Regions from separate parts of the Kitasatospora sp. NPDC048296 genome, predicted to be linked through region 1. Evidence: riboswitches for the same ligand, from Rfam matches in the RefSeq annotation. Region 1 holds a riboswitch; each other region holds the start of a gene.
What was found. A riboswitch is a leader RNA that binds a small molecule or an ion and turns the genes downstream of it on or off. The one in region 1 is predicted to bind cobalamin.

Region 1 (7,093 bases):
TGATGGAGGACGTCGCCACCGCCGAGATCGCCCGCTGCCAGATCTGGCAGTGGCTGCACCACTGCACCCGGCTGACCGGCGGCTCGCTCGCCACCCCGGACCTGGTGCACCGGCTGATCGACCGCGAGCGGGCCACCCTCATCACCGAAGGCGTCGATCCCGAACTGCTCGACAACGCGGTGCGGATCCTTCAGGAGACCGCCCTCGGCGTCGACCTCCCCGCCTTCCTCACCACCGAGGCCTACGCCCGCCACCTCGTCCGCGTCAGCGCCGCGGCCTGACCCGCCCGCCCACTTCGGAGGCAGCCATGAACGACATCCGCCGCGTCGCCGTCGTCGGCGCCGGACAGATGGGCTCCGGCATCGCCGAGGTCTTCGCCCGCGCCGGCCTGGACACCATCGTCTGCGAGAAGGACCCGGCCGCGCTCCGGGCCGCCCGCGGCCGCATCGACCGCTCCCTGCACCGCGCCGTCGACCGCGGCCGCATCGGTCCGACCGACCGCGAGGACACCTGGGCCCACCTGCTGTTCGCCGACGACCTCCAAGCGCTCGCCGACCGCCAGCTCGTCGTCGAGGCCGTCGTCGAGGACGAACACGCCAAGACCGACGTGCTCACCACCCTCGACAAGATCCTCACCGCCGACGACGCGATCCTCGCCACCAACACCTCGTCCATCCCGATCACCCGCCTCGGCATCACCACCGGCCGCGCCTCCCACGTCCTCGGGCTGCACTTCTTCAACCCGGCCCCGGTGATGCCCCTGGTGGAACTGGTCTCCTCGCTGCACACCTCATCAGCCGTCCTGACGCGCGCCGAGAGCTTCGCACGCGACGTCCTCGGCAAGCACGTCGTCCACTCCCGCGACCGGGCCGGCTTCGTCGTCAACGCCCTGCTCGTGCCCTACCTGCTGTCCGCGATCCGGATGGCCGAAGCCGGCCACGCCACCCCCGAGGACATCGACGCCGGCATGGTCCACGGCTGCGCCCACCCCATGGGCCCCCTCCAACTCGCCGACCTCATCGGCCTGGACACCGTCGAAGCGATCGCGCGGTCGATGTACGAGGAGTACAAGGAGCCGCTGTACGCCGCTCCGCCACTGCTGTCCCGGATGGTCGACGCGGGCCTGCTCGGCCGCAAGACCGGACAGGGGTTCCACACACACCGCGCGGTCTGACCAAGCGCGCCCCGCCGGTGTCCCGGCCTCTGTCGCGGAGGGCCGGACACCGGCGGGGCCTCGTGCTGCCCCCAGCCCTGCTGCTGAGTCCCGCGCCCGAGGTGCGCGGGACTCAGCAGCAGGGTGCGCCGTCCCGGGCCACGGCCACCAGGACGGAGGCCCGCAGGAGGCGCAGCGCCCGGGCGCCCTGCGCGGCCACCAGGACGGGCGGGCGCAGCGCGTGGTCTGCCGCCCGCCCGTCCGGGTTCACGCCGGCAGGTCAGCCGGCCAGTTCCTCCCGCAGCCGGCGGGCGGCGCCGACCAGGCTGTCGAGGGAGGCGCGGGTCTCCGCCCACCCGCGGGTCTTCAGGCCGCAGTCGGGGTTGACCCAGAGCCGCTCGGCCGGGATCGCGGCGAGGCCTGCGCGCAGGAGCTCCACCGCCTCCTCCGTGCTCGGGATCCGAGGGGAGTGGATGTCCCACACGCCCGGCCCGACCTCGCGCGGGTAGCCCGCCTCGGCGAGTTCGCCGGCCACCTCCATGTGTGAGCGCGTCGCTTCCAGGGAGATGACGTCCGCGTCGAGCTCGTCGATCGCCGTCATGATCGCGCCGACCTCCGCGTAGCACATGTGGGTGTGGATCTGGGTGTCGGCCCGCACTCCGGAGGTGGCCAGGCGGAACGCCTCAGTAGCCCAGTCCAGGTAGGCCGGGCGGTCGGCGGCCCGCAGCGGGAGGGTTTCGCGCAGGGCCGGCTCGTCGACCTGGACGACGGCGGCGCCGGCGGCCTCCAGGTCGGTGACCTCGTCGCGCAGGGCCAGCGCCACCTGCCGGGCGGTGTCGCCGAGCGGCTGGTCGTCGCGGACGAAGGACCAGGCGAGCATGGTGACCGGGCCGGTGAGCATGCCCTTGACCGGGCGGTCGGTCAGGCCCTGGGCGTAGCGGAACCAGTCGACGGTCATCGGGTGCGGGCGGGAGATGTCCCCGGCGAGGACCGGCGGGCGGACGTAGCGGGTGCCGTAGGACTGCACCCAGCCGTGCCGGGTGGCGAGGTAGCCGGTGAGCTGTTCGGCGAAGTACTGGACCATGTCGTTGCGCTCGGGCTCGCCGTGCACCAGGACGTCGAGGCCCGCCTTCTCCTGGTACGCGATGACCTCGCGGACCTCCGCCTCGATCCGCTCGCGGTAGGCGGCGGCGTCGATCCGTCCGGCACTCAAGTCGGCTCGGGCGACGCGCAGTTCGGTGGTCTGCGGGAAGGAGCCGATGGTGGTGGTCGGCAGCAGCGGCAGGCCGAGGCGGGCGCGCTGGGCCTCGGCGCGTACGGGGTAGGACTGGGCGCGACGGGTGTCGTCGGGGGTGACGGCGGCGCTGCGGGCGCGGACGGCCGGGTCGCGGGTGATCGGCGAGTTGGCCCGGGAGGCGAGGTCGGCGCGGTTGGCGGCGAGGTCGGCGGCGATCGCGGCGGTGCCCTCGCGCAGGCCGCGGGCCAGCAGTGCGACCTCCCGCGCCTTCTGCTCGGCGAAGGCGAGCCAGCGCAGGATCTGCGGGTCGACGTCGCGCTCCGCGGAGGCGTCCAGCGGCACGTGCAGGAGGGAGCAGGACGGCGCGACGTCGACCCGGTCGGCGAGGCCGAGCAGGGTCGCGAGGGTGGCCAGCGACTTCTCCAGGTCGTTGATCCAGATGTTGCGGCCGTCGACCACGCCCGCGACCAGCCGCTTGCCGGGCAGCCCGCCGGCGGCGGCGAGGTCGTCCAGGTTGGCGGCGGCCGGGCCGGTGAAGTCCAGTGCCAGCCCCTCGACCGGGGCCTTGGCGAGGACAGGGAGCGCCTCGCCGAGGCGGTCGAAGTAGCTCGCGACCAGCAGCTTCGGACGGTCGGCCAGGGCGCCGAGCTCGCGGTAGGCGCGGGCGGCGGCACGCAGTTCGATCGTCCCGCGCTCGGCCGGGGTGCGGTCCTGGACGAGCGCGGGCTCGTCCAGCTGCACCCACTCGGCGCCCGCGGCCTTCAGGTCGGCGAGCAGCTCCGCGTAGACGGGCAGCAGCCGGTCCAGCAGGGTGATCGGCTGGAAGTCCTCGGCCACGCCCGGGGCGGGCTTGGCCAGTAGCAGGTAGGTGACCGGTCCGACCAGCACCGGGCGGGCGCGGTGGCCGAGCGCGAGCGCCTCCCGCAGTTCGGCGACCGCCTTGGCCGGGTTGGCGGCGAAGGCCGTGTCCGGCCCCAACTCGGGCACCAGGTAGTGGTAGTTGGTGTCGAACCACTTGGTCATCTCCAGCGGCGCGACGTCCTGGGTACCGCGCGCCATCGCGAAGTACCCGTCCAACGGGTCCGCCTCTACGGCGGCCCGGTGCCGGGCGGGGATCGCGCCGACGGCCACCGAGGCGTCCAGCACGTGGTCGTAGAACGAGAAGTCGCCGGTCGGGACCTCCCCGACACCGGCTTCGGCGAGCTGTGCCCAGTTCTCGCGGCGCAGCCCGGCGGCGGTGGCCTGGAGCTCCTCGGCGGTGACGGCACCCTTCCAGTAGCCCTCGATCGCCTTCTTCAGTTCCCGGCCCTGGCCCTGGCGGGGGTATCCGTACACGGTGGCGAGAGTTGCCGCGGCTGCGGACTTCGTGGTCAAGGGACTCTCCTTCGCGAGCCTGATTCCTCATGGTCCCGGGGACGGGACGAAGGCGCGAAGGGATGACGAACCCGGCGAGCGACCGCACATGGGGGCGGCTTCGCCTGGTATGGTCGCCGACCCGCCCTCGAGGTCACCGGATGGCCGCGCGCGATCGGTCGCACGCGGGCAACGGGCAGGTCTTCGGACTCGCGGGCACACCCGCCCTGACCTTCCAGGGACGAACACCTACTGGCCGTCGCTTCCCGGACCCGTTCCGGACCCAGTGCGTATGACGGCGGTCGTTCCCACTCACCGCTGCGGGGCAGTCCCGGACTGGCCAGTTGAAAGGCGTCACCGGGTTCCCTCTTACGACACCCCGCCTGGCGGACGGGGCGAACCAGTTGCCCGGCCAGCCTAAGGCCAATCCCCCGCTGCCCGGCCGGAGAATCACTCAAGCATCCACATACTGAGACGAGGTCAGGCGCGAGGACGTCCGCCCGCGGCCACGCCGATGATGAAGGTGCTGTGCTTGCTGCATCCGGCTTTCACGCCGACCTCGATCGTGGCAACGGGCAACCACTGGGTCCTGGACGCCTTCGGCGGCCTCGTGGCAGCGGTGGCGGGTTTCGGGCGGTGAGGCCCGAACAGCACGACAGCGAGGCCCGTCCCATCGGGGACGGGCCTCGGCTCATCAGCAGCGTCAGGCCGTCGGAGCCTTGAGGACGCGCAGCAGGCGGGTGACCTCGGTCGCCATGGCGGTTCGTCCGGAGCCGAGGTAGCGGCGGGTATCGACGAGTGACGGGTTGTCGTCGAGGGTGCGGCGCACGGCGGTGGTGAAGACCTGGTTGAGGTGGGTGGCGATGTTGACCTTGGTCATGCCGTGTTCGACGGCGCGGGCGAGGTGTTCGTCGGCGACGCCGGAGGAGCCGTGCAGGACCAGTGGGACGGGGACGGCGTCGCGTAGTTCGGCGATCAGGTCGTAGTCGAGGACGGCGTCGCGGGTGAGCATGGCGTGGGAGGTGCCGACGGCGACGGCGAGGGCGTCGACGCCGGTGGCGGCGACGAAGGCGGCCGCCTCGGCGGGTACGGTTCGGGCGCCGGGGGCGTGGACGCCGTCCTTGCCGCCGACCTCGCCGAGTTCGGCCTCCACCCACACGCCCGCCGCGTGGCAGCGGGCGACCACCTCGGCGGTGGCGCGGACGTTCTCCTCGTAGGGCAGTACGGAGGCGTCGAACATGACCGAGGAGAAGCCGAGTTGGACGGCCTCGGCGACGAGGTCGGTGGAGGTGGCGTGGTCGAGGTGGACGGCGACGGGCACCGCGGCGGTGCGGGCGGTGGCGAGCACGGCGGAGGCTATCGGGGTCAGCGCCCCGTGGTAGCGGACGGCGTTCTCGCTCAGCTGCAGGACCACCGGGGCGCCGGCGGCCTCGGCTCCGGCGACGATGGCCTGGGCGTGTTCGAGCTGGATGACGTTGAACGCGCCGATGCCGCGCGCGGCATTCGCCGCGGGAGTGACGATGTCGCCGGTTCCGGTCAGGGGCACGGGTTGAACTCCTCAGCTGCGAAGGGTGCGAAGGGTTGGACGTCCACCCGGGGCCGCAGGGCCCGGTGGACGTCGGGGTCGAAGTCGCCGGCGAGCGGTGCGGCGACGGCGGCCGCGGACAGCGCCACGGCCTCGGCGAGCCGGTCGGGCCAGGGGGCGCCGGTGACCAGGCCGAGGGTGAGTGCGGCCACCGCGGCGTCGCCGGCGCCGGTGGGGTTGCCGGCCAGCCGCTCGGGTGGGCGGGCGCGCCAACTGCCCTGCGGGGTCACGGCGATGAGGCCGTCGGCACCGAGCGAGGCGACCACCGCGCCGGCTCCGGCGGCGCGCAGCGCCCGGGCGGCCGCCGCCGGGTCGGTCAGGCCGGTGGCGGAGGCGAGTTCGTCGGCGTTCGGCTTGATCAGGGCCGGTCCGACGGGCAGCCCCGCACGCAGGGCCGTTCCGTCGGCGTCGAGCACCGCCGGGACGCCGCGTGCGTGCGCGAGCCCGAGCAGGCATGCGTAGGCGTCGTCGGGGACGCCGCGTGGCAGGCTGCCGGAGAGGACCACCGCCGTGGCCTCCGGTAGCAGCTCGTCGAAGTGGTCGAGGAACCGCGCCCACTCCTCGACCTCGACCACCGGACCGGGTTCGAGCAGGATCGTGGTGTCCCCGATGTTCTCCTCGACCACGGCCACGGTCCGCCGGGACTCGCCCGCGATCGGCAGCATGCGGTCGGTCAGGCCGGCGGCGGCGAGTTCGGCGCGGATCGCCTGGCCGGTGAGGCCGCCGACGAGTCCTGTGACGACGCTCGGGTGGCCGAGGGCGTGCAGGACGCGCGAGACGTTGACGCCCTTGCCGCCCGCCCGTTCGGCCGCCGCGCGCACCCGGTTGCTGCCTTGTGGGCGCAGCCGGTCGATCCGGTAGGTGACGTCGAGGGCTGCGTTGAGCGTGACGGTCAGGATCACCGGTCGGCCTTTCGCTGCAGCGGGTCGTGGGCCAGCAGGTCGTGGGCGAGGAGGGCAGCGCCCTGGCAGCCGGCTTCGTGGCCGAGTTCGGCGGGGAGGATCCGCGGCATCGTCTGGAAGGTGAGCCGTTCGGCGACCGCCGCGCGCAGGGGCGTGAAGTAGGGGTCACCGGCGCGGGCGAGGCCGCCGCCGATCACGATGCGCTCGGGGTCGAGCAGCGTGATGGCGGCGGACAGGGCGTCGGCGAGCGCCTCGATCGCCTCGTTCCAGACCGTGACGGCGGCCTGGTCCCCGGCGGCGGCGCGCTCGCCGACGTGCTTGGCGGTGACTGCGTCCTCCCCGGTGGCGGCGGTGTAGCGGCGGGCGATGGCGGCCGCGGAGGCGACGGTCTCCAGGCAGCCCCGGCCACCGCACGGGCAGGGCTGGCCGCCGGGGCGGACCACCAGGTGTCCGAGCTCCCCGGCCCGGACGTGGCTTCCGGTCACCGCCTTCCCGTCGGACATGACGGCCGCGGCGATGCCGGTGCCGACCGGGACGAACAGGAAGTCCCGGCTCCCACGGCCCGCCCCGATCCGCGCTTCGGCCAGACCGCCGGCCCGCACGTCGTGACCCAGCGCCACCGGCAGCCCCAATTCCTCCGCCAGCCACTCCCGCAACGGCAGCCCGTGCCAGCCGAGGTTGGCCGCCAGCACCGAGGTCCCCGCGGTCTCGTCGACGATGCCGGGCACCGCGATGCCCGCCGCCGCCGGAGCGTGCCGGTCGGCCAGCTCGCGGGCCGCCGCCAGCACCGTCTCCAGCACCGCGTCCGGGCCGCGCTCCGCGCCGGTGAACCAGCGGTCGCTCTCGTGCAGGATGCCGTCCTC
Region 2 (7,093 bases), on a different contig from region 1:
CGGAGGTTTCGGCACGGGAAGTCGACCGGGCCGACTTCTGGTGCGCGAGCGGGAGCCGCGCCGGGGGCGCGATCCGGACAGCGAATCGAACGGGGGTCGCGCGGACGGCAGGGCGGAGCCGCGGCCGCCCCGGGCCGGTGGTGCTTCCCGGGGCGGCAACGGGCGGTCGGGTGGGCTGTCGCGGGGGAAGTCGGATGGGCCGACCCTCACCCACAGGGCCAAGATTTGGCCCCCGAAGCCGGGGCAGGCGCGGTCAGAGCAGGGGGGTGAGCCAGCGACGGAGGAGTTCGGTGTAGTGGTCGGGGGCGGAGTTCCACAGGGCGGCGTGGTCGGCGCCCGGGAAGGCCTGCAGGTTGACCACGTCCGGGCGGGCGGCCGCGAGGCGCTGGGCGGCGCCGAAGGGGGCTATCCGGTCGCTGGGGCTGTGCAGCACCAGCGTGGGGGCGTGCAGGTCCGCGCCCTCGGCGAGCCGCGCGAAGTCGGCGAGGTCGACGCCGGTGCGACCCTCGGCGGCCAGGGCGCCCAGCTCGGCGGCGACGCCCGTGAAGCCGGCCCGGGCGGCGTCGCGGCGGGCGGAGGCGGGCAGGTCGAGGACGGGCGAGTCGAGGATCAGCCCGCTGATGGTGTTCGCCCACGCGGAGCGGGCCGCCGCGTGCAGGACCATGGTGGCGCCCAACGACCAGCCGTACAGGATCACCCGGCCCGCGCCGTGGTCGAGCGCCAGCCGTATCGCCGACTCGACGTCGCGCCACTCGGTCGCGCCGAAGTGGCTCAACCCGTCCGGGGAGGCGGGGGCGCCCGCGTCGCCGCGGTAGGTGACGGCGAGGACGGGCAGGCCGAGGCGGTCGAGGACGGGCAGGACCGGGAGGGTCTGCTGGCGGTCGGCCTCGGTGCCGTGGACGAGGATCACCCAGGTGCCGCGCTTGCCGTCGAGGTGCCAGGCCGGGAGGGCGCCCAGCTCGCCGTCGGCGCTGGTGTCACTGAAGGCCAGGCCGAGCGCCTCGGAGGGGTCGCCGAGCAGCACGCGGGGGGTGAAGTGCACCTCGGTGCCGGGCGTGAGGGTGCCCCGGTCGGCGCGGACCAGCCGCCGGGTGACGCCCTGCTCGTCGCTGTGCAGGATCTCCTCGACCACCGCGTGCCCGCCGCCCTCCCACTCGACGGCCCAGCGGCCGCGCCGCAGGCTCTCGGGGCGGCGGGTGAAGGTGACCCGGCCGGCGGCGAGGCTCTGCACCAGGATGGGCCCGGACTCCTGCACGGCCACCCCCACCCCCGGCCCCGCACCCGGTCCCGCACCCGGCCCCGCGCCCGGATGGACCATCCGCTCGGAGGCCCGGCGGCCGATCACCAGGACGACGGCCCCGGCCCCGACGGCGGCGGCGGCCACGACCGCTGCGGTTCGCCAACGCATATCGTTCCCCGCTCTGCTTCACGGACCCGGACGGTGTTCGTACACCAGTTCACCAGGGTCGTGCTCCCCAGGCCACCGGAATGGGCCATCCGGGGCACGGGGGGAAGAGGAGCCTCAGACCGGAACGGCCGTCGGCTGGGCCGCGAGCAGCTGCCAGAACCGGGGAGTGAGCGGCGGGGCGGGGGCGCTGGGCACGCTGGGGGTGCCCCAGTGGGTGGGGACGTGGTGTTCCTGGTGGAGGACGGGGAGGACGGCTGCGAGGTCCGGCTCGGGGACGGGGACGAGACGGGCGAGGGCGCGCAGATGGGGCTGCCAGCGGCCGGCGACGCACTGGCGCAGCAGCCGGTCCAGGGCCTCGGCGCGGCCGGTGGCCTCGACCAGCTCGGTCAGCCGCAGGCCGAGGACCTGGGCGAGGGCGTGGGTCTGGTCCGGGTCGCCGTCCCAGTGGCCGGTCAGTTCGGCCTGCTGGTAGGCGGGCAGGGACATGCCGACGCGTTCGGCCACGGTCTCCTGGCCGAGTTCGCGGGCGATGCGGTGGTCCCGCAGGCGCGTCGGGCGGGCCCCCATCAGGTCGGCGGCGGGGCACCAGAGGGCGCGGGCGAGGGCGATGAGCTCGGCCTCGCCGGGCCTCAGGTCGCCGTTCTCCCAGGCGAGGACGTGGCCGAACAGCAGCCGTACGCCGTGGGCGGCCATGCCCTCGGCGACCTGTTCGGGGGTCAGGCCGAGGCCGACCCGGTGGGCGCGTGCGGCCTCGGGCGAGAACGGCACCGGGGGCGGGGCGGCGGCGGGGGTCTTTCTGCGGCGCATGGCACCGAACGGTAGGCGCGGCCCTCGGCGCGCCCCCAGCCCCGGAACGCACGAAGCGGGACTGACGGGCCCTCCGCCGCGCTGGGCGATCGCACAGTGACGGCACCCGGCCGCCGTGCGGCCGCCGTGTGACCAACCCCTCCGTGACCTCGGTTGACGCGTGGATCGGCCGCGTGATGGGATCCTTGCGCCAAACGGAGGCATGGAGAGGAAGCCGGTGCGAATCCGGCGCGGTCCCGCCACTGTCACCGGGGAGCACGCTCGGAAGGTGTCACGGCGGGCCGTCAGAAGCCGCTGGAAGGCCCGGGGGTGCGTCCGACCCGGAAGCCAGGAGACTCTCGCCCCCGGTACGTCGATCCAGGGCGCGGACCCTGAGTGAGGACACGCACGCGATGCAGCCTGCCCCGCCCCGTCGGACCCCGAGCTGCCCACCGCCGTGCGCCCGCTGACCCGCGCCGCCGCCTTCGCGCTGGGCGCCGTCGCGGGCTACGCCGTCGACGCCCGCTTCGCCGACCCCCGCCGCGGCCACCCCGTCGCGCTCTTCGGCAGCGCCGCGACCCGCCTCGAACGGCGCCTGTGGCGCGACGACCGCACGGCCGGGACGGCGTACACGGCGCTGTGCGTGGGCGCGGTCACGGCCGGCGCGCTGGCCCTGGACCGTACGGTGGGACGCCGTCCGCTGGGGCGGGCGGCACTGGCCGCGGCGGCGACCTGGACGGTACTCGGCGGCACCTCGCTGACCCGGGAGGCGCGCACCATCGGCCGCTCCCTCGCCGCGGGCGATCTGACGGCTGCCCGGGAACGGCTGCCACACCTGTGCGGGCGGGACCCGAGCGCGCTGGACGAACAGCAGATCGCCCGGGCCGTGGTCGAGTCGGTGGCCGAGAACACCGCCGACGCCGTGGTGAACGCGCTGACCTGGGGCGCCCTGGCGGGCACGCCGGGCCTGCTGGCCTTCCGCGCGGTGAACACCCTGGACGCGATGGTGGGCCACCGCTCGCCCCGCTACGCCCGCTTCGGCTGGGCCTCGGCCCGGCTGGACGACGTGGCCGGCTGGCCGGGCGCCCGGCTCACCGCGCTGCTGACGGTGGCCGCCGCACCCGAGCCCCGGACCGCCTGGCGGGTCTGGCGGCGGGACCGCTCCGCGCACCCGAGCCCGAACGCGGGCCAGGCCGAGTCGGCCTTCGCCGGCGCGGTGGGCGTGCGGCTGGGCGGCACGCTCCGGTACCCGCACGAGCCGAAGGGCGCGCCGGTGCCGAAAGCGACGAACGACAAGCGACCGACGCAGGAGAGAGCGCCGGAGGGTGGGCCCCTCCTGCCCGAGGGCGGGCAAGGAGGGCGAACGTCGGCGCCGGACCACGAGCGCCCGGAGGCGAGTGCGGAGCCACGGGAAAGGGTGGAGCACCGGCCGGTGCTGGGCGCGGAGTTGCGGCCGGTGACGGTGGACGACATCGAGCGGGCCTGCACGCTGTCCCGGCGGGTGGGCGCGCTGGCGCTGGGTACGACGGTCGCGGGGCACGTCCTGCTGCGGCTCCTGATGAAGAGGGGTGGGGCATGACGAACGCGCTGCTGGTCGCCGGGACGACCTCGGACGCGGGCAAGAGTGTGGTGACGGCCGGGATCTGCCGCTGGCTGGCCCGCCAGGGCGTGCGGGTCGCGCCGTTCAAGGCGCAGAACATGTCGCTGAACTCCTTCGTCACCGCCGACGGTGCCGAGATCGGCCGCGCCCAGGCGATGCAGGCCCAGGCCGCCCGGGTGGAGCCGGAGGCGGCGATGAACCCGGTGCTGCTCAAGCCCGGCGCGGACGGCCGCAGCCAGGTGGTGCTGCTCGGCCGGCCGGTGGCCGAGGTCGGCGCGCTGGACTACCGGGAGCGCAAGCCCGTCCTGCTGGAACGCTCCCTGGAGTGCCTGGCGGACCTGCGCCGCCGCTTCGACGTGGTGGTCTGCGAGGGCGCCGGCTCGCCCGCCGAGATCAACCTGCGCGACCGGGACATCGCCAACATGGGCCTGGCCACTGCCGCCGGACTGCCCGTCGTGGTGGTCGGCGACATCGACCGCGGCGGGGTCTTCGCCGCGATGTACGGGACGCTGGCGCTGCTGTCGGCCGAGGACCAGCGGCACGTGGCGGGCTGGTTCGTCAACAAGTTCCGCGGCGACGCGCGGCTGCTGGCGCCCGGGCTGGAGATGCTGCACGAGCTGACCGGCCGTCCGGTGCTGGGCACGCTGCCGATGCTGCCGGGCCTGTGGCTGGACGCCGAGGACTCGCTCGACCTGTCGACAGTGGTGGACCGGGTCGACAGCCGCGGGCCGCTCGGGGCGGACGTGCTGCGGGTGGCCGTGGTGCGCTTCCCCCGGCTGTCCAACTTCACCGACGTGGACGCGCTGGCGCAGGAGCCGGGCGTGCTGGTGCGCTGGGCGACCCGGCCGGAGGAGCTGGCCGACGCCGACCTGGTGGTGCTGCCCGGCACCCGGGCCACCGTGGCGGACCTCGCCTGGCTGCGCGAACGCGGCCTGGAGCCGGCGCTGAAGGCGCGGGCGGCGGCCGGGCTGCCGATCCTCGGGGTCTGCGGCGGGTACCAGATGCTGGCGCGCTCGATCGACGACGAGGTGGAGTCCAGGGCGGGCGTCGTCGACGCGCTCGGGCTGCTGCCGACGAGGGTGCGCTTCGGCGCCGAGAAGGTGCTGGCGCGGCCGGTCGGCGAGGCGTACGGACAGCGGGTCGAGGGCTACGAGATCCACCACGGAGTGGTGGCCGTCGACGGGGGCACCCCCTTCCTGGACGGCTGCCGGGTCGGCTCGGTCTGGGGCACCACCTGGCACGGCGCGCTGGAGAACGACGGCTTCCGCCGCGAACTCCTGCGCGAGGTCGCCGAGTCGGCGGGCCGGGCGTTCGTCCCGGCGCCGGACACCTGCTTCGCCGAGGCACGCGAGGCCCGGCTGGACCGGCTGGGCGACCTGATCGAGGAACACGCGGACACCGACGCGCTGTGGAAGCTGATCGAGGGCGGGGTGCCGGCAGCCGGGTCGCTGCCGTTCCTGGCGCCCGGGGCACCTGGGAGTGACGCATGACTGACGTCCGCTATCCGTTCACCGCGATCGTCGGCATGGCCGACCTGCGGCTCGGGCTGCTGCTGAACGCGGTCTCCCCGGCCGTGGGCGGCGTGCTGGTGCGCGGCGAGAAGGGCACCGCGAAGTCCACCATGGTGCGCGCGCTGGCCGGGCTGCTGCCCTCCATCGCCGCCGTGGACGGCTGCCGCTTCTCCTGTGACCCGGCCGCGCCGGACCCGCAGTGCCCGGACGGGCCGCACACCTCCCTTGGGAGTCACGAACGCCCTTCCCAGCTGGTCGAGTTGCCGGTCGGCGTGGCCGAGGACCGGATCGTCGGCTCGCTCGACCTGGAGCGCGCGCTCGCCGAGGGCGTCAAGGCGTACGAGCCCGGGCTGCTCGCCAAGGCGCACCGCGGCGTGCTCTACATCGACGAGGTGAACCTGCTCCAGGACCACGTGGTGGACCTGCTGCTCGACGCCGCCGCGATGGGCCGCTCGTACGTGGAGCGCGAGGGCGTGTCGGTGCGGCACGCGGCGCGCTTCCTGCTGGTCGGCACGATGAACCCGGAGGAGGGGGAGCTGCGGCCGCAACTGCTCGACCGCTTCGGCCTGACCGTCGAGATCGCCGCCACCCGGGACCCGGCCGAGCGCGCCGAGGTGGTCCGGCGCCGGCTCGCGTACGACGCGGACCCGGCCGGCTTCGCGGCCCGGTTCGCGGCCGAGGAGCGGGAGCTCGCCGAACACATCACCGCCGCCCGGGAGTTGCTGCCCAAGGTCGAGCTGACGGATGTGGCACTGCGTCAGATTACCGCCGTGTGCGCGGCGTTCGAGGTGGACGGGCTGCGCGCGGACATCGTGATGGCCCGCACGGCGGTCGCGCTGGCCGCCTGGGCGGGGCGCACCGAGGTGCTGGAGGAGGACGTCCGCAAGGCCGCCCAGCTGGCCCTGCCGCACCGGCGCCGCCGCAACCCGTTCGACGCTCCGGGGCTGGACGAGGAGCAGTTGGACCGGACGCTGGAGGAGCACGCCCAGCCGGAGGACCCGGAGCCGGAGCCCGAGGGTGACGGCCCGGAGCCCGAAGGCGACGGCCCGGGTCCGGACGGGGAGGGCCCGGACGGCGGCCCCGACGGCGGTGGGCCCGACGGCGGTGGCGCGCCCGAGCCGTCCGACGGCGGCACCCCGGAGGCGTCCGCCCCCGAGGACGCCGAGGCGCCCGCGCAGCCGCCCGTCCCGGCCCAGCACCCCGCCCCCGCACGGGAGTCGGCGCCGGTCGCGGCCGGCGATCCGTACCGGACCCGGCTGTTCACCGTACGGGGCACCGGCCACGGCGCACAGGGCCGCCGCTCCCCCGCCGAGACCTCCGGCGGGCACACCATCCGCGCCCGGCGGCCGCAGGGCCCGCTGAGCCGGCTGCACCTGACCGCGACCCTGCAGGCCGCCGCGCCGCACCAGGTGGCGCGCGGGCGGGACGGCCGGGCGCTGGTGCTGCACAAGGACGACTTCCGCGAACAGGTGCGCCAGGGACGGGAGTCCAACCTGGTGCTGTTCGTGGTGGACGCCTCCGGCTCGATGGCCGCCCGGCAGCGGATGACCGCCGTCAAGGGCGCGGTGCTGTCGCTACTGATGGACGCCTACCAGCGCCGGGACAAGATCGGCATGATCACCTTCCGGGGCGCGGGCGCCGAGCTGGCGCTGCCGCCCACCTCCTCGGTCGAGGTCGGCGCGGCCCGACTGGAGTCGCTGCCCACCGGCGGGCGGACCCCGCTGGCCGCGGGCCTGCTGCGCGCGCACGAGGTGCTGCGGGTGGAGCGGCTGCGCGACCCGAACCGGC
Region 3 (7,093 bases), on a different contig from region 1:
GCGCGGTGGTGGAGACGGCCGCCGAGCAGCGATGGCACGGCGAAGTGTGGCGGATCTGCGAGTCGCTCTGGCCGCTCTACCACAACCGCAAGCACTACCAGGACCTGATCGCCACCCACCGGCTCGGTGTTGAGTCGGCTCAGTGGGACAACCAGCCCAACGCTGTGGTCCGACTCCGCAACCAGCTTGCCCGCGCTCACTACGAGCGTAAGGAGTACCTGCTCGCCGCCGAGCAGTTGGCGCGCGCCACCGAGTTGGTTCCGTTGGTGACCGACCGCCTCGTCGTGGGTGTTCTCTACGAGATGGACGGCCTGCTGTGCCTCGCTGACGGACGGCCGGGGCGGGCAGTGGAGCGGTTCACACTGGCACTGGAGGAGAACCGGGGCGACGATCACGGCGAGATCGTGCAGCGGTACCACCTCGCGCAGGCGCTGATCGCCGACGGTCGCCCCGAGCAGGCGCTGACCGTCCTTGCCGAGGCCGCCACGCGGGCGGAGGGCACCGAGGACCTCGACATGCTGATGAAGCTGCCGCTGGTTCGAGCGCGGGCACACCACGCTCTCGGACAGCTCGACGTCGCCGTGACCCAGGCCGAGGCCTGTGTTCGGAAGGCCAGGGAGTTGAGCCAGTACCCCAAGGAGGCCCAGGCCCACACCCTGCTGGTCGCCCTGGCCGAGGAGCTGGACGACCCGGAGCTGGCGGAGCGCAGCCGCGCCCGGCTGCGGGAGCTGCGGCCCTAAGGGCCGGTCCGGAAGGACACCTGGGTGCGGTGCTCGCCGGTGCGGACGGTGAGGCCGTGTTCGGGCAGGCCGGCCGGGTCGCCGCCGTCGGCGAGCCAGGAGGCCACGGCGGAGCCGAGCAGCAGCGGGTCGAGAACGGGCTCGGCACGGCCGAAGTCCCGTTCGGCGAGGGCCTCCAGCAGCCGGCCGGTGTGCAGTCTGAGCAGGTGGCGGGCCGGGCCGAGGGCGGCCACCGCGACGGCGAGGCCGGGGAGTTCGGCGGCGGTGTCGGCGAGCCAGTGGGTGGCGGGGTGTTCGGCGTGCGGCTCGGTGCGGGCGAGGACCTCGGCGGTGTAGCGCAGGGCGTCGCCCGGGTGGTCGTCGGTGAGTGCGTGGAAGCCGCGCGGGGTGGGGTCGTTCGGGTCGAAGGGGTAGCGCCGCAGGCTGACCTCCGTCCCCTCGCTCTTGCCCTCGACGTCGTACGCGGTGGGCCGGTCGGTGCCGCCGGGGCGCGGGACGGGCTTGGGGTAGGGCGGCAGGACGGGTTCGCCCTCGGGTTCGTCCAGGCGCTCCAGGAAGGAGTAGAGCAGCGGGCGCAGCAGCCGGGCGGATTCGCCGCGGTGGGCGAGCGAGCGGTCGGTGATGTCAGTGAGGTCGGCCGGGTCCCGGGCCAGGGCCTGTTCGAGCTGGGCGGCGAGGTCGCCGTCCGGGTCGAGGACGGGCGCGGCCTGGCCGAAGGCGTAGCTGGGGGAGTGCGGGTCGAGTTCGGCGGCGCCGGTGGCGACCAGCAGGGTGCGGCGGCCCAGGGCGGCGCCGTAGACGGAGACCGAGCCGTGGTCGCCGATCAGGCAGTCGGCGGCGACCAGCGCGGCCTGCCAGCCCTGGTGCGGCGGGATCAGCCGCAGGCCCATCCGGCGGGCGTCGTCGAGCAGCGTCTCGGGGTCGTGCCGGCTCCAGATGTTGGGGTGCAGCACGACGGCCACCGTGTACTCGTCGGCGGGCAGCCGGCGGACCAGGCGGCGGGGCAGGTCGGGGCGGCGGCCGAGTAACGAGTGCCCGCTCCAGGTGGAGTTGACGACGACGAGCCGGCGGCCGTCGACGGCTCCGAGTGCGGCGCGGTAGGCGTCCCGGGAGCGTTCGCTGCCGAGGATCCGGTCGAAGCACGGGTCGCCGACCACCCGGGCGACGTCCAGGGCCTCGGGGCAGGAGACCCGCAGCCGGTCCAGCTGCTCGGGGTGGGAGAGGCCGAGGACGTCCACGAACACCCGCCCCCGGTGGGTGAGTTCGTTGCGGGACAGGCCCGCGGCGCTGACCGTGTCGCCGGTGGACTCGGTCACCAGACGGTTGTAGCCGGCGCCGTGCGGGAGGACGACCAGGTGGGCGTCCAGCCGGTGCATGGAGGCGTGGACGGCGCAGGCGACGGCCAGGTCGAAGCGGCGGCGGACGGCGTCCTCCCACTCCAGCACGGTGTAGCCGGGCAGGCCGCGCAGGTAGTCGGTGAGGCCGCGGTCGGCGAAGGCGGAGCCGGGGTTGACGGTGAAGTACCGCTCGATGCCGTCCTGGTTCAGCAGGGTGAGGACGTCCAGGACCCGGGTCGCCGAGGTGAGGGTGCGGGCGACCGCCAGCACGCGGGCCTTGACCGGGCGGGTGTTCCAGCGGTCGGCGGGCCAGACGTGGGGGTGGGACGGCACCTCATGATCGTACTCATCCGGGCCGCTCCCGGGGTGCCCCTTGCGAGAGACGGTCGGGCCCGAGTGTCGGTCAGCCCGCCGCTGCGGTGGGTTCGTGGTGTTCTCCGGCGGCGCACTCGTCGAGGAGGGGGCGCATGCTGTCGTCCACGAGCCGGTAGCGCACCACGCGTCCGTCCTTGTCCCCGGTGACCGCGCCCGCGGTGCGGAGCAGTCGCAGGGCCTGGGAGACGGCGGGGTCGCGCATGCCGGTGGCGACCGCGAGGTCGCTGACGGCGAGCGGCCCGGCCCGGTGCAGGGCGAGCAGCAGGGCGAGCCGTCCGGGGTCGGCGAGCAGGGAGAACCGCTCGGCCCAGGTCCGGACGTGGGCGGTGTCCCCGATGGCGGCGATGGCCTCGCAGACCCGGTGTCCGTCGATGGTGCGGTGGCCCGCGCGGTCGGCCGGTACGAGATGCATGCGGACATTCTGGCAGCTCACGACCTGTGATCCTGGACACCTGCACAGGTGCGCAACCTTGCGAGGGTGGTGGACTGCCCCTACGGTGTTCCCCGCCGTGGTGCTCGGGAAGACCGGTGACGGACCCTCAGGGGTCCCAGTCCGGAGCGGCCCTCGCCACTGTGATCGGGGGAGAGTTGTCCGAACCCACATGCCACTGGGCGCCTCGTGCGCCTGGGAAGGCGGGTCCGGAAGCCCCGTAAGCCAGGAGACCGGCCACGGCATCTCACGAAGTCTTTCCACGAGGTGCTGGAGCGTGATCCGAAGATGACCCTGCCCGAAACCGCCACTCCCACGGAGGCGGCCCCCTCCGTCCTGCCCACCTTCAGATGGAAGCGCGAGGACACCATCCGCACGGCCGGGTTGATGGGGGTGATCCTGGCCATGCACGTGGTGGCCTTCGGGACGCTCGTCTTCCTGGTCGCGCCGCACAACTACGCCGTCGGGACCCAGGTCTTCGGGGTGGGCCTGGGTATCACCGCCTACACCCTCGGCATGCGGCACGCCTTCGACGCCGACCACATCGCGGTGATCGACAACACCACCCGCAAGCTGATGGCGGACGGCAAGCGGCCGGTCTCGGTCGGGTTCTGGTTCGCCCTCGGGCACTCCTCGATGGTGGTCCTCATGGCCGCCCTGGTGGCGGGCGGCGCCCAGCTGGCGAACACGCTGATGGACGACGACTCGGCCACCCACAAGTGGCTCGGGCTGGTCGGCACCACGGCCTCCGGCGCCTTCCTCTACCTGATCGGCGCGCTCAACCTGGCGGCGCTGGTCGGCATCCTCAAGGTGTTCCGCTCGATGCGGGCCGGGAAGTACGACGAGGCGCAGCTGGAGGAGCACCTCAACTCGCGCGGCTTCATGGCCCGGGTGCTGAACCGGGCGACCCGCTCGATCACCCGGCCCGGGCAGATGTTCCCGGTGGGCATGGTGCTGGGCCTGGGCTTCGACACCGCGACCGAGGTCACCCTGATGGTGATGGCCGGCTCGGGTGCGGCGGCAGGGCTGCCCTGGTACGCGATCGTCTGCCTTCCGCTGCTGTTCGCGGCGGGGATGAGCCTGTTCGACACCCTGGACGGGACCTTCATGAACTTCGCGTACCAGTGGGCGTTCTCCAACCCGGTGCGCAAGGTGTACTACAACCTGACCATCACCGGGCTGTCGATCGCGGTGGCCTTCATCATCGGCACCATCGAGCTGGTCGGGGTGCTGCACGAGAAGCTCGACCTGACCGACCCGGTCACCGGGTTCATCGCGGACATCTCGCTGGACAACGTCGGATACGCGATCGCCGGGCTGTTCGTGGTGGTGTGGGCGATCGCGATCGCCTACTGGAAGCTGGCCGGGGTCGAGAAGCGCTGGACGCCCGCGGAGTAGCCCGTCGGTCCCGCCGCCGCGCTGAGGTCCTTTCCGAACGCCGAAACGGCGCCTCCCCCGGGCGGGGAGGCGCCGTTTCGCTCGTGGTCAGTGCCGGTCGCCGTACCGGCGGCGGAACTGCTCGACCCGGCCGGCGGTGTCGAGCACCCGGGACTGGCCGGTGTAGAAGGGGTGGCTCGCGGAGGAGATCTCGACGTCGATCACCGGATAGGTGTTGCCGTCCTCCCACTCGACGGTGCGGTCGCTGGTGACCGTCGAGCGGGTCAGGAAGGCGAGGCCGCCGACCTTGTCGCGGAAGACGACCGGGCGGTAGCGGGGATGGATTCCGGACTTCATGGCTGGGCTCCTCCGGGGTGGTTGCGGGGTGTTCGTTCAGCGCTCTTCGCGGAAGTCGACGTGCCGGCCCATGACCGGGTCGTACTTGCGCAGGACCATCCGGTCCGGGTCGTTCCGGCGGTTCTTGCGGGTCACGTACGTGTAGCCGGTGCCGGCGGTGGAGCGGAGCTTGATCACGGGGCGTAGTTCGCTGCGGGCCATGGGGTGTCCTCCTGGGCCTCGGGTGCCGGGTTCGAGGGGCTGGGTCGAAACCGTACACCGAAATGGAAGTCGTTTTCATCTGACCTCAACATGAACTCCGTCCCGCCCATTCCCGGAGGCGCGCGAGGGAAGGTCCGATGGCCGAGAACGGGCAGTGGCGTGCGACCGTCGCCCTCCCCTGGGGGTGCTCGGCGGGCGGTTCGGGCCGGGGGTTCGTAGGCTCGACGCATGGCCGATGCGTACACGGGGCGGCGGGAGCGGGTGCGGGAGCACTGCAGTGTGGCCGGGGCCGATGCGGCGCTGGTCACCCGGGCGGCGAACGTGCGGTACCTGACGGGCTGCGCGCCGTGCGGGGCGACCTTGCTGCTGACCAGGGAGCGGGCGTTGCTGGCGGTGCCGGACGACCTGCCGCCGGACGACTCGGGGGAGCACCTGATCACCGCCGACGTCACCCAGATGCCGGTACCGGCCGGGGCGGACACCGCGCTGGCCGCCACGGCCGCGGCCGCGCGGCTGGGGGTGCGGGACCTGGCGGTGGAGGAGCACGACCTGACCGTCACCCGCCACCGGGCGGTGGGGAACCTGGCGGAGGGCGCCCGGCTGGCGGACCTCGGCCAGGTGGTGGAGCGGCTGCGGGTGGTGAAGGACGAGCGCGAGATCGCCGACCTGCGGATCGCCGCCGAGATCGCCGACCAGGCGCTCGGCGAGCTGCTGGAGTCGATCCTGGTCGGCCGCACCGAACGGCACCTGGCGATGGAGCTGGAGCGCCGGATGATCGACCACGGCGCCGACCGGGCCGCCTTCCCGGTCTCGGTCGGCACCGGCAGCCACTCCGGCCAGCCCGCCCACCAGCCGACCGACCGCCGGGTGGAGGAGGGCGACTTCCTGACCGTGGTGATGGGCGCCCAGTACCGTGGCTACCGCGTCTCGACCGCCCGGACCTTCGTGATCGGCGCCGCCCCCGCGCCCTGGCAGGTCGAGCTGCACCGGCTGGTCTTCCGTGCCCAGCGGGCCGGCCGGGAGGCGCTCGGACCGGGCGTGGAGCAGTGCGTACCCGACCGGGCCGCGCGGCAGGTCCTGGAGGCGGCGGGCCACAGCGAGGCCTCGCCGCACCCGGTGGGCCACGGCATCGGGCTGGAGATCCGGGAGGCGCCGCGCCTCGGTCCGTCGGACATGGGTAAACTGGACAGCCGCGTACCGGTCACCGTCGGCCCAGGGGTTCACCTCCCGGGCAAGGGCGGGGTCCGGATCGAGGACACGCTCGTCGTGCGCCCCCTCGAAGAGGGCGGGCCCGAGCTGCTCACCATCACCACCAAGGAGCTCCTCGCCCTGTGACGGCGGCCCCCGAGGCCGTCCGCGGCAGGACGCGAACCCTTGGTTCCTTGACAGCTATATCCAGGAGTAAGTGCGCCCGTGGCTTCCACGAACGATCTCAAGAACGGCATGGTCCTCAAGCTGGAGGGCGGCAAGCTCTGGTCCGTCGTCGAGTTCCAGCACGTCAAGCCCGGCAAGGGCCCGGCCTTCGTTCGGACCAAGCTCAAGGAGGTCCTGACGGGCAAGGTCGTCGACAAGACCTTCAACGCCGGCACCAAGGTCGAGACCGCCAACGTCGACAAGCGCGGCATGCAGTTCTCGTACAAGGACGGCGAGAACTTCGTGTTCATGGACATGGACACCTACGACCAGATCGCGATCGAGCCGGCCGTCGTCGGCGACGCCGCCAACTACCTGCTGGAGGGCTTCGAGGCCCTGGTCGCCACCAACGAGGGCGCGGTGCTGTACATCGAGCTCCCGACCTCCGTCGAGCTGGTCATCGCCCAGACCGAGCCGGGCGTCCAGGGCGACCGCTCCACCGGTGGCACCAAGCCGGCCACCCTGGAGACCGGTGCCGAGATCCAGGTCCCGCTCTTCATCACCACCGGTGAGAAGGTCAAGGTCGACACCCGCGACGGCAGCTACCTCGGCCGGGTGAAGTAAGTCCGTGTCGGCCGCACGTAGCAAGGCCCGTACCCGGGCCTTCCAGATCCTCTTCGAGGCCGACCACCGCGGGGTCGACCCGCAGCAGGTCCTCGCCGACTGGGTGGCCCGCGCCCGCGACCCGAAGCCCGACGAGGGCACCCCGCAGGTCGGTGAATACACCATGGAGCTGATCGAGGGGTACGTCCAGCACGCCCGTCGCATCGACGACCTGATCGAGCAGTACGCGGTGGGCTGGACCCTCGACCGGATGCCGATCGTGGACCGCAACGTCCTGCGGCTCGGCGCGTACGAGCTGA

Region 2: it holds a riboswitch for cobalamin, as region 1 does, so the genes downstream of both, ACGF12_RS26395 (cobalamin biosynthesis protein) here and metE (5-methyltetrahydropteroyltriglutamate--homocysteine S-methyltransferase) in region 1, are expected to answer to the same signal.
Region 3: it holds a riboswitch for cobalamin, as region 1 does, so the genes downstream of both, ACGF12_RS19885 (HoxN/HupN/NixA family nickel/cobalt transporter) here and metE (5-methyltetrahydropteroyltriglutamate--homocysteine S-methyltransferase) in region 1, are expected to answer to the same signal.

The regions. Positions count from the first base shown of each region.
Region 1 is NZ_JBICZB010000121.1:4,644-11,736, forward strand. It holds gene aceB (malate synthase A) at 1-281, shown strand, start outside; gene ACGF12_RS36725 (3-hydroxybutyryl-CoA dehydrogenase) at 308-1,174, shown strand; gene ACGF12_RS36730 (hypothetical protein) at 1,287-1,424, opposite strand; gene metE (5-methyltetrahydropteroyltriglutamate--homocysteine S-methyltransferase) at 1,434-3,764, opposite strand; cobalamin riboswitch at 3,921-4,163, opposite strand; partial or broken gene ACGF12_RS36740 (phosphatase PAP2 family protein) at 4,261-4,377, shown strand; gene ACGF12_RS36745 (ketose-bisphosphate aldolase) at 4,447-5,289, opposite strand; gene ACGF12_RS36750 (1-phosphofructokinase family hexose kinase) at 5,280-6,230, opposite strand; gene ACGF12_RS36755 (ROK family protein) at 6,227-7,093, opposite strand, start outside.
Region 2 is NZ_JBICZB010000051.1:45,103-52,195, reverse strand. It holds gene ACGF12_RS26405 (alpha/beta hydrolase family protein) at 254-1,408, opposite strand; gene ACGF12_RS26400 (helix-turn-helix domain-containing protein) at 1,523-2,215, opposite strand; cobalamin riboswitch at 2,422-2,553, shown strand; gene ACGF12_RS26395 (cobalamin biosynthesis protein) at 2,652-3,773, shown strand; gene ACGF12_RS26390 (cobyric acid synthase) at 3,770-5,284, shown strand; gene ACGF12_RS26385 (putative cobaltochelatase) at 5,281-7,093, shown strand, end outside.
Region 3 is NZ_JBICZB010000031.1:26,907-33,999, reverse strand. It holds gene ACGF12_RS19900 (AAA family ATPase) at 1-740, shown strand, start outside; gene ACGF12_RS19895 (hypothetical protein) at 737-2,410, opposite strand; gene ACGF12_RS19890 (ArsR/SmtB family transcription factor) at 2,481-2,864, opposite strand; cobalamin riboswitch at 2,946-3,139, shown strand; gene ACGF12_RS19885 (HoxN/HupN/NixA family nickel/cobalt transporter) at 3,171-4,280, shown strand; gene ACGF12_RS19880 (type B 50S ribosomal protein L31) at 4,368-4,616, opposite strand; gene rpmG (50S ribosomal protein L33) at 4,653-4,817, opposite strand; gene ACGF12_RS19870 (aminopeptidase P family protein) at 5,046-6,152, shown strand; gene efp (elongation factor P) at 6,231-6,794, shown strand; gene nusB (transcription antitermination factor NusB) at 6,799-7,093, shown strand, end outside.